3 regions of the Marinomonas vaga genome follow, and region 2 is predicted to be linked to each of the others. Evidence: predicted binding sites of a transcription regulator. Region 2 holds the regulator's gene; each other region holds the start of a gene.
What was found. Region 2 encodes sigma-54, which starts transcription at its own class of promoters, with help from an activator protein. Its sites were predicted from a motif close to TGGCACNNNNNTTGCTNT; they were not measured.

Region 1 (3,285 bases), 1.5 Mb from region 2:
CTTCCGGTAACATTGCTTACACAGATAACAACCTAGATTTGGCCATTGATGGCACAGGTTTCTTCGTCCTAGATGTGGGCGGCACCCAGGCTTACACCCGTGCAGGTGACTTTAAACTGGATGAAGAAGGTTACTTGGTCACTAATGACGGCGCCTATGTTCAGGGGTATAACGCTGTCAATGGCGTGATTGGTGGTTTCTTAGAAAACCTTGTGGTGCCAACAGAGCGTATTGCACCTGAGGCCACCAGTGAATTGACCATTGAAACTAACTTGAACTCTGAAGCGGATGACATTCCTGCGTATGTTTCTTCTACGTTTGATCCATCTGATCCAGATACTTACACCTACACTCAAACTCAGAATGTGACAGATACGGCGGGTGATCAGCATGTGGTGACCTTGTACTATGCGAAATCTGAGTCGCCAAATACTTACCAGGTATACGCAACCGTTGATGGTGATACCACAGATGCGGCGGGTAATGATTGGTTATCTGACTACTTTGTGACCTTCGATGATGAAGCAGGTACAACAAACGGTAGTGGCAGTTACGAAGCCATTTATTCAGGCACTACTGAGCCTGATGTGGGTGACCTAAGTACTTTTGTTAACTTGGCGATCAATGGTGTGGACGAAGATGGTGATACCGTGGCCTTAACATTGGACCCATCGGTAAATGGTACCTTAACGACTCCAGCAAGCTATGCGCGTCGTGACTTTGATCCAACGGATCCTGAGACCTACACCTACGGTAACACGAATACAGTTTACGATGCTCTGGGTGAGTCCCATACCATTGGTTACTACTTTATCAAGCAAGGTGAAGATAATACTTGGGAAATTAAGATTACGGTTGATGGAGAGACCACTAACGCTAATGGCGATCCATTCCTAGAAGAAGATACCAATGTGACCTTTGATTCTGAAGGTAACATCTCTGGTACTTATGTGGGTTACTCTCCATACGCGGTAGCAAACCCAACCCAATTGAGTATTACTGGATGGGATCCAACCGATGCGTTTGCAGAGCTGGAAATTGACTTGGGGGCTTCTACTCAGTACGCCCTGACAAGCTCGGATACCTTTAGTCAAAATGGTTTTGCGGCAGGTGAGTTGCAGGGTGTGAGTTTTGATGACAATGGTTTCTTGATTGCCAGCTACACTAACCAACAAACGGCAGTACTTGGGCAAATCGCTCTAGCTGCTTTTGATAACGTGGATGGTTTAACGCCAGCAGGTGATACGGCGTGGGTGGCAAGCTCTGACTCTGGAGCGGCAAATGTCGGCAAGCCGAATACGGGGACCTTTGGCAGTATTCAAGGGGGCGCGTTAGAGGAATCGAACGTAGACTTGACGGAAGAGCTGGTGGCCTTGATTGAGGCTCAGCGTAACTATCAGGCTAACAGTAAGACGCTAGAGACCGAGAATACCGTGACACAGACGATTATTAACCTTCGTTAATCGCTAAAAATATTGGATTTAAAAGCCCAGCTTATGCTGGGCTTTTTTGTGTTTGCTGTGTGGTTTGAAGTTGGCACGCTATTTGTTTATAGAAAGGTTAACGACAGTATTTTTATTAAGGGTGATGTATGGATAGAGCATTGTATTTAGCCATGTCTGGGGGGACTCAAGTCATGGATGCTCAAGGTATTCACGCCAATAACTTAGCGAACGTTGCGACCACAGGGTTTAGAGCGGATTTCGAGCAAGCTCGTTCTATGCAGGTAAACGGTCAGCACTATCCATCACGTGTTTACGCTATGACGGAAAACCCAGGTACTCGTTATGATTTAGGGGCGTTACAACAAACCGGACGAGACATGGATATCGCCATCCAAGGCGATGGTTTTATTGCAACCCTTGATGGCTTAGGGCGTGAGGTGTATTCCCGCGCTGGGGATCTTCAGCTGACGGCTGCGGGCCAGCTTGTGACAGGCACAGGTTTGCCTGTGATGGGAATTGATGGTCCTATTTTTTTGCCGCCTCTAGACTCACTTTCTATTAGCGAAGACGGCATGATTTCTATCATTCCTCAGGGTGGCGATGGCACTCAAATTACCGCATTGAATCGACTGAAGCTGGTGTCTGCGGAGCCAGAGCAATTGGTGAAGGATTCCGATGGCCTGCTGCGTACTCGTAATGGCGAAGAGTTGCCTCAAGACAATAATGTAAGGGTGTTATCTGGGTTCCTTGAAAGCAGTAATGTGAATGCGGTGGAAGAGATGACACAGATTATGGCGCTCGCCCGTCGTTTCGAAATGAATATCAAGGTAATGGATACGGTTCGCACCAACGAAGATGCGTCCGCTAGGATTTTACAGCGTAATGCCTAATAGGGATTACGACAGCTTTTTTGTAAGGGGATAATTATGCATTCTGCACTATGGGTCGCTAAGACTGGTTTGTCTGCTATGGACAGACAGTTGTCTGTGATTTCAAACAACCTTGCCAACGTTTCTACCACCGCTTTCAAGAAAGATCGTGCGGTATTTGAAAATCTGATGTATCAAACTTTGCGTGCGCCAGGTGGCTTGTCTGCTCAAAACACTGAGTTGCCTTCTGGTTTGCAGATCGGTGCGGGTGTGCGTGTAACAGGGACGCAAAAAAACTTTTCTGAAGGGGATTACAATGTCACTGATCGTCAGCTTGATGTGGCGATCCAAGGGGCGGGCTTTTTTCAAATCCTGCAGCCAGATGGCTCTATTGCTTATACCCGTGACGGCTCATTTCAATTAAACAGTGATGGGGATATTGTGGATTCTAGCGGTATGTTGTTGGAACCGAATATTACGATTGATCCCGATGTCGTAGAGATCACTATTGGCGATGATGGTGTTGTCTCTGTGCTGCGTGCTGGTGAAACGGATACAGAAGAAGTGGGCGCGATTAACACGGTCAACTTTATTAACCCGGCAGGTCTTAATTTCTTGGGTGGCAACTTGTATCAGCAAACCACTGCCAGTGGTGATCCTATTGTGGGTGTGCCTGGGGAAGATGGGTTAGGTTCTGTGAGCCAGGGGATGCTGGAGGCGTCAAACGTTAACTCGATTGAAGAGTTGGTGAATATGATTACTACCCAGCGTGCCTATGAAATGAACTCCAAGGTCATTTCTACGGCAGATGGTATGTTGAGCTTTGTGAATCAGCAACTTTAAAGGTATTAGTTATGCGTTATCTTCTTGTTTTGTTGCCGTGTGTGTTAGTTGGGTGTGCTTCCGTAGAACAAACACCAGTTTCGGATGAGCCCTACTATGCGCCAGTGATACAGCCAACCATGCAGTAT
Region 2 (3,285 bases):
GCCTTTTGCTGCAGCTAGCATCATCATTGCCATAATGCTTTTGCCATCCACGTTTCGGCCTTCTTTCTCAATGGTTACGTCAGACGAAAATTGCGAAGTGGTCTCAACTAGTTTGCCTGCTGCTCGAGCATGCAGACCAAGCTTATTAATTATCTCTATAGATTGCTCTAGCATGCTGTGTCCTTACGTTAATGGTTCGAATGCGTTCTGCAGGTCACCATTATTAGTTTGAGCGCGGAGAGTGTCCAGTTTCTCGCTTGATTGAGCCAACTCAGCAATCTGTGCCAAGGTCGCTAGATGGTCATCACATTGGTGTGGCGGCACAATTAAAGCAAAGATTAAGTCAACGGGCTTGCGATCAATGGAATCAAAGTCAATGGGGGTATCCAAAGACATTAATACTATGGTGGCATGGCTGGCTTGTTCTAGGCGGCAATGGGGGATGGCGATGCCATTTCCGATGCCTGTGCTTCCAAGTTTCTCTCGGCCGAGTAATGCATCGTACACTTCTTCAGCATTACAGTGTAAGCGTGAGCTGATGGCTTCTGATATTTGCTCAAGAAGGCGCTTTTTGCTTGTGGTGCTTTCTTTCGCAAAGACTAATTCTGGCTTCACTAAGTTTTTGACGGACATGTTAAAAACCTTTAAATGAGACGTTTACGTTCGTTAGATGGTGGAATATTCATCGCTTCGCGGTATTTCGCAACAGTTCTTCGGGCAACTTGGATACCTTGGTCAGCTAAAATAGTTGCGAGTTTGTTGTCGCTAAGCGGTTTTTTGGCTGGTTCATCTGCAACCAGCTTCTTAATCATGGCCCGTATGGCTGTTGACGAGCACTCGCCACCGGATGCTGTGTTCACATGGCTTGAGAAAAAGTATTTCAGCTCAAATATGCCTCGGGGTGTATGCATGTACTTTTGTGTCGTCACTCGAGATATGGTTGACTCGTGCATTCCTACTTCTTCTGCGACATCATGCAACACCATAGGTTTCATGGCTTCCTCACCAATTTCGAAGAATTCCACTTGGCGAGAGACGATGCAGCTGGCAACTTTCAGTAAGGTCTCGTTACGGCTTTGCAGGCTTTTTAAAAACCACTTGGCTTCTTGTAAAGAGTTACGGATATAAGACACATCATCATTGGACTTCGATGTGGCTAGCATTGCAGAGTAAGTTTCATTAATTTTTACGGGCGGTAGGGCATCATTGTTAAGTTCAACCTGCCATACACCCTTATGCTTTTTAACACTTACGTCCGGGATTACGTAGTCAGTATCACTGGTATCAACGAGGGATCCAGGGCGTGGGTTAAGCTGTTGGATTAAACCGATGACTTCTTTTAAGGCGTCTTCTTTGAGCTTGGTTTTGCGTGTTAGTTGAGTGTAGTCTCTGTTGCCTAACAGTCCAAGGTGTTGATCCACAACTAGATGGGTGCTGCGATAGAGAGGATGATCTTTGTAAGCTTCCAATTGTACTAATAGACATTCCCGTAAATCTTGAGAACACACGCCCACGGGGTCAAAGCGTTGCAACCGGTGTTGAACGGCTTCTACTTCATCGAATTCTAAATCTTCCAGTTCCTTTGTTAGTCCTGTGAAAATTTCTTCAAGGGTCGCTGAAAGGTAGCCGTCTGGCTGTACGCTGTCTATGATGGCGTAAGCGATCTCAATATCCTTATCGGACATGTGAGTCAGATTGAGTTGCCAGATTAGGTGGTCTTGAATGTCTTCTGATAGTGCATTTCGACTGTCTAGATCTTGTTCGCCCTCGAAGGCTGGGCTGTCAGACGCCGCTGCTGAGTTCTGGTAGGTGTCATCCCAGTTACTATCAATGGAAAGTTCATTTGGGATGCTTTCCGTCCATTCTGACTCGACACGGGAGTCCTCTGAAGACTCTTGGTTGGAGTCAATGTTCTCTACTGTCGAAGCCGCTTCGGCAACTTTTGCCTCAGCGTCATGGTTGAAGTTTTCTTCCTCGTCTAACTCTAGTAAAGGATTGGACTCCAAGAAGTCATGTATTTCTTGTTGTAGGTCGAGCGTTGACAGCTGCAGCAATTTGATTGCTTGCTGTAGCTGAGGTGTCATTGTTAACTGCTGACCGATTTTAAGTTGCAAAGACTGCTTCATAGCGCAACTCTTTTAAAATTAGAATTTTGGAATGAGTTATGCATACTACTCCCTTTTGATGGGAAAAATAAGGGGCTTACAGGCGGAAGTCGTCGCCCAGATAAATTTTCTTGACTTGCTCATTGTTTATTATGGTCTCAGCGGAGCCAGAGGCAATAATATGCCCATTGCCTACAATGTATGCTTTGTCACAGATATCTAGGGTCTCTCGCACATTGTGGTCTGTAATAAGTACGCCGATACCGCTATTTTGCAAGTGGCGGATGATTTGCTTGATGTCACCTACTGAAATAGGGTCGACGCCAGCAAAGGGTTCGTCAAGCAGGATAAACTTAGGGTTCATGGCCAATGCTCGAGCGATCTCAACTCGGCGTCGTTCGCCACCTGATAACGCCATACCTAAATTTTTACGGATGTGCGTGACATGAAACTCTTCTAGTAAGCTTTCTAGCTTTTCTTTACGCTCAGCTTTCGATAGCTCCTTGCGCGTCTCTAAGATAGCAGAGATATTATCTTCTACGCTCATCTTTCGAAATATTGAAGCCTCTTGAGGCAAATAGCCGACCCCTTTTTGAGCGCGAGTATGCATGGCATCTTGGGTGATGTCTTCCCCATCAATATATATGCCCCCTTGGTCGTTGGTGACCATGCCGACAATCATGTAAAAACAAGTGGTCTTTCCTGCACCATTTGGCCCCAGTAGGCCCACGGCTTGCCCCGTGCTCACGTCAAGAGAAACGTCTTTTACTACTTGTCTTTTCTTGTAGCTTTTTGCGAGGTGCTTCGCTTCTAAAATAGCCATGCTGTTTATCCTTGATGCTACTGCTCGGTGGCTGGCTGTAGGGTCATGTTTACGCGGCCTGAACCACGATTCTCGGCGTTAAAAACATCGGTCTCCATGTAGTAATGTATGTAATCCGCCGCGATTTCGTTGTCACCACGTTTTAGGAAGCCGTTTTTATGAATTTCTAGCTCACCCGCTGAGGTGTCGTAATCAAGAGTGTTTCCTGTTGCTTTAAGCAGTGTGCCAGCTTCATCAAGTACTTGTGAGAATTCCGATGGAGTTCCTGTTGCATGGAGAGACTGAAAAGCACTCGTGGCAGTGTTGGTATTTATGATTAAGCTTTCAGCCACGATCCGAATGCTGCCTTGGGTTGCG
Region 3 (3,285 bases), 180 kb from region 2:
AAGCGAATGGATTTGCCCAATAGGTTATCTTGGACAATGGCGTTACTGATGATTTCCGTGACTATGACCATTTTTAAATCATAGGGCTGTTCAAATAAGGGCACCTGTAGTTTATTTGCCAGCTCTAAAACTGATTTAGGGATTTTTTGAATGAATTCAGGGCCGGTCAATATCACCAAGCCTGCAACCTGACTCTCAGAGGCTTCACGCACAAGTTGGCAGAGATTTGATTCATCACGGGTGTGATTAATGCCGGTGACAAATACTAATTCACCTCCGCTGACCCATTCTTGAATGGACTCGTTTTCTGCAACGTAAGGCCAGCGCACAATACGCTGACCTCCGGTAAGCCCAGCCCGAAAGCTAATGCTCTCTAGGCCGGGGAGTTTAGGGATATCGGCACAACTGATGCTCATAATTGGGTAACGGCTGCCTTTGGTTGGTTTTGCATAATTAGGGTGAAAGCACCGTAGACTAGGATAGCGCTAAATACCCCAACAACAGGTGGCATGAAAGGAGAAGCGTATGCAGCGGCGGAGGCGATCATATAAGCAATGATTCCTGGCCAATGGAAGGCTGGTAGCTTGGCTTCCCCAAGGCTAGGGTATTGCCCTTTATGGCGCATCCAAAAATCCGTCATAATGATGCCGCCAATAGGTGGGATAAAGGTGCCAAGTAACACTAAAAATGGAATCAAGAAGTTGTACATTCCAAATACTGCCAACAGGGTACCAATGGCAGCTCCGACCACTGTCACTGTTCGACGCTTATCGGTACGAAGTAGATTGCAGCCTGCCACTGCGAAGTTATAAATAGTGTTGTCTTGGGTGGTCCAGATGTTCATAAATAACATGAGAACCGCTAACACCATAAAGCCTTGAGCCAGCAACACGTCAACGATATCTGCTTGCTGGTAAATAAGCGTGCCCAATGCGCCAGTAAGTACCATTAGGCCATTCCCAACGAAAAAGGCAGTCATAGTAGCGATCACGGCAACCTTGCCGCTGCTTGCAAAGCGACTCCAGTTCGTGGCTTGGGTGCCGCCACTGATAAAGGTGCCAATGACTATGGTGATGGCAGCGGTGAAGCCAAGGCTCTCTGTGGTTTCTATATTGAGGAGCCCTGTCATGCCGCCCACATCAATCAAACCCGTATATAGACTGATTAAAATGAAGATCAGCATCAATGGAACCGCGACGCGGGACAGGATATCCATGCCTTTAAAACCCACCATTGCGGTAAGGCAAAATGCCATGCCAAACAAAATCATTAGAGGTGTTTGCCAGCTTTCACTCATACCCGTAACTTTAACAAGCACAATAGCCAGGGTTGCCGTCCCCCAGGCATACCAGCCAATCTGAGTAAAACCTAAAACAAAGTCGGATAATTTACTGCCAACTTCGCCAAAACAATAACGCCCCATGAGAACGCTGTTTAAACCACTTTTGTAGGCAATGTATGCCAGAGCGGATGCGTAAGCTCCCAGTAGGAAATTACCGATTAAAATCACCAGCAAGAGTTCTGAGAAGGAAAAAGCAGTCCCTAATGTCCCTCCAGCCCACATGGTGGCTGTAAAAAAAGTAAATCCCAGTAGCACGAATGCCATAGGTAATAAGCCTCGGCGTGCGTTTTGCGGTACTTCAGATAACGGATAATCAGATTGGCTCATGTGGCTCTCCTTATGCATCTTATTGATACTCACTGAGTTGTAATAAGCAACATGCGAACCAGTTATTGATAAAAGCGTTAATGATTAGGGGTTTTGGCAATATGACCAAAATACCCATCCTATGTTTAGTACAAACTATACAAGGTGTTTGATGGGAAATATTAAGTCATTAAAAATGAGAGGAGTCCGTGCACCGATATAGTCATGCTGTTAGACGGTGTATTGCTATTTTGGCTCAGAATCCAATGACTGATAGATGCGCTGATTCAGTAGATGGTTAATTAAGAGGGAAAGCATGGGAAGTAAACAGGCTACAAGTATGAGAAGAAGGCAGGTTTGGCCCAAGCAAAAAAAAGCCGCTAAAACATAGCGGCCTTCTGTTTAAGGAAAATGTTAGAACTCTTCCGTATCAATTTCTTTCTGTTGAGCGGCATTGTAACGAGGACCGCTAACAGTGTTCTGATTGATCAACTCATTCAGCTCCGCCACTTGATCCCCTGCAAGTTTTAAACTGCTTGCTGACAAGTTTTCTTCCATATGGGAGACAAAACGTGTTCCTGGGATGGCTACCACGTGCTCTCCTTGTGACAACACCCAGCTTAAGGCTAGCTGAGCAGGGGAGTAGCCCCATTTTTTAGCAAGTGCCTCATAGTCTTTCAATAATGCTAGGTTCCGTGCGTAATGTTCGTCGTCAAAGCGTGGCATGTTTAAGCGAATATCGCCTTGTGTCAGATCTGAGCGATCTTTTACTGCGCCGGTTAAATAACCTCGAGCAACAGGACTGAAGGCGACAAAGGTGATCCCTAGGTCTTTAGTGGCTTCAAGGCATGCAATCTCAGGGTTACGTGTCCATAAAGAATATTCCGATTGCAACGCAGCAATGGCGTGTTCTTGATGGGCTTTACGTAGGGTCTCGGCAGAGACTTCGGATAAGGCAATGGCACCAATTTTACCTTCTTTGACTAGATCGCCTAAAGCACCAACGCTCTCTTCAATGGCTACGTCAGGGTCTTTGCGATGAAGGTAATACAAATCGATATGATCTGTGTTTAGGCGCTTTAGACTTGCTTCACATTGCTTTTTTAGGTTCTCTGGACGGCCGTTAATCTCTTTCTTGCCGTCCACGTTCGCCATGCCACATTTGCTGGCAAGAAAGAACTCGTTACGACGAGAGCTTAATGCTTTGCCCACAAGGCTTTCATTGCGGCCACCACCATATAAGGTTGCGGTGTCAAAATGACGGTATCCCATATCAAATGCAGCATGCAGCGCCTTAATGGCCTCGTCTTCTTCGACGGGCACGCCGTATGCGTGGGAAAGGTTCATACAGCCCAAGCCGATTTTGGGATCTAGAAAAAGGGAGTGTTTATCAGCCATGTTGCGCCTCGTACACAATTTAAATAGACAAAAAAGCAGGACCTAGGCCCTGCTTTTTATAGAAAATATCGGAACTTAATCTTCTAGGCAAAGTTCAAGTTTGTGCAGTGTTTCCATTGCATCGATAGCTTGAGTCACACAAGAGTTTGGTGCGCGGCCTTCTTGGATGGCAGCGATGAACTCACGATCCTGCAGTTCGATACCGTTATTGGACACGGCAACACCAGAAAGATCGATCT

Region 1: the regulator sigma-54 is predicted to act here: its motif matches at 1,535-1,552, upstream of flgF (flagellar basal-body rod protein FlgF).
Region 3: the regulator sigma-54 is predicted to act here: its motif matches at 1,713-1,730, upstream of codB (cytosine permease).

What each region holds. Positions count from the first base shown of each region.
Region 1 is NZ_AP043903.1:1,823,475-1,826,759, forward strand. It holds gene ACZ5DR_RS08430 (flagellar hook-basal body complex protein) at 1-1,463, shown strand, start outside; gene flgF (flagellar basal-body rod protein FlgF) at 1,592-2,335, shown strand; gene flgG (flagellar basal-body rod protein FlgG) at 2,372-3,157, shown strand; gene flgH (flagellar basal body L-ring protein FlgH) at 3,169-3,285, shown strand, end outside.
Region 2 is NZ_AP043903.1:3,363,457-3,366,741, reverse strand. It holds gene ACZ5DR_RS15915 (HPr family phosphocarrier protein) at 1-174, opposite strand, end outside; gene ACZ5DR_RS15910 (PTS sugar transporter subunit IIA) at 184-633, opposite strand; gene ACZ5DR_RS15905 (RNA polymerase factor sigma-54) at 645-2,126, opposite strand; gene lptB (LPS export ABC transporter ATP-binding protein) at 2,203-2,928, opposite strand; gene lptA (lipopolysaccharide transport periplasmic protein LptA) at 2,946-3,285, opposite strand, start outside.
Region 3 is NZ_AP043903.1:3,180,099-3,183,383, reverse strand. It holds gene ACZ5DR_RS14885 (PucR family transcriptional regulator) at 1-416, opposite strand, end outside; gene codB (cytosine permease) at 413-1,669, opposite strand; gene ACZ5DR_RS14875 (aldo/keto reductase) at 2,063-3,046, opposite strand; gene ACZ5DR_RS14870 (Gfo/Idh/MocA family oxidoreductase) at 3,122-3,285, opposite strand, start outside.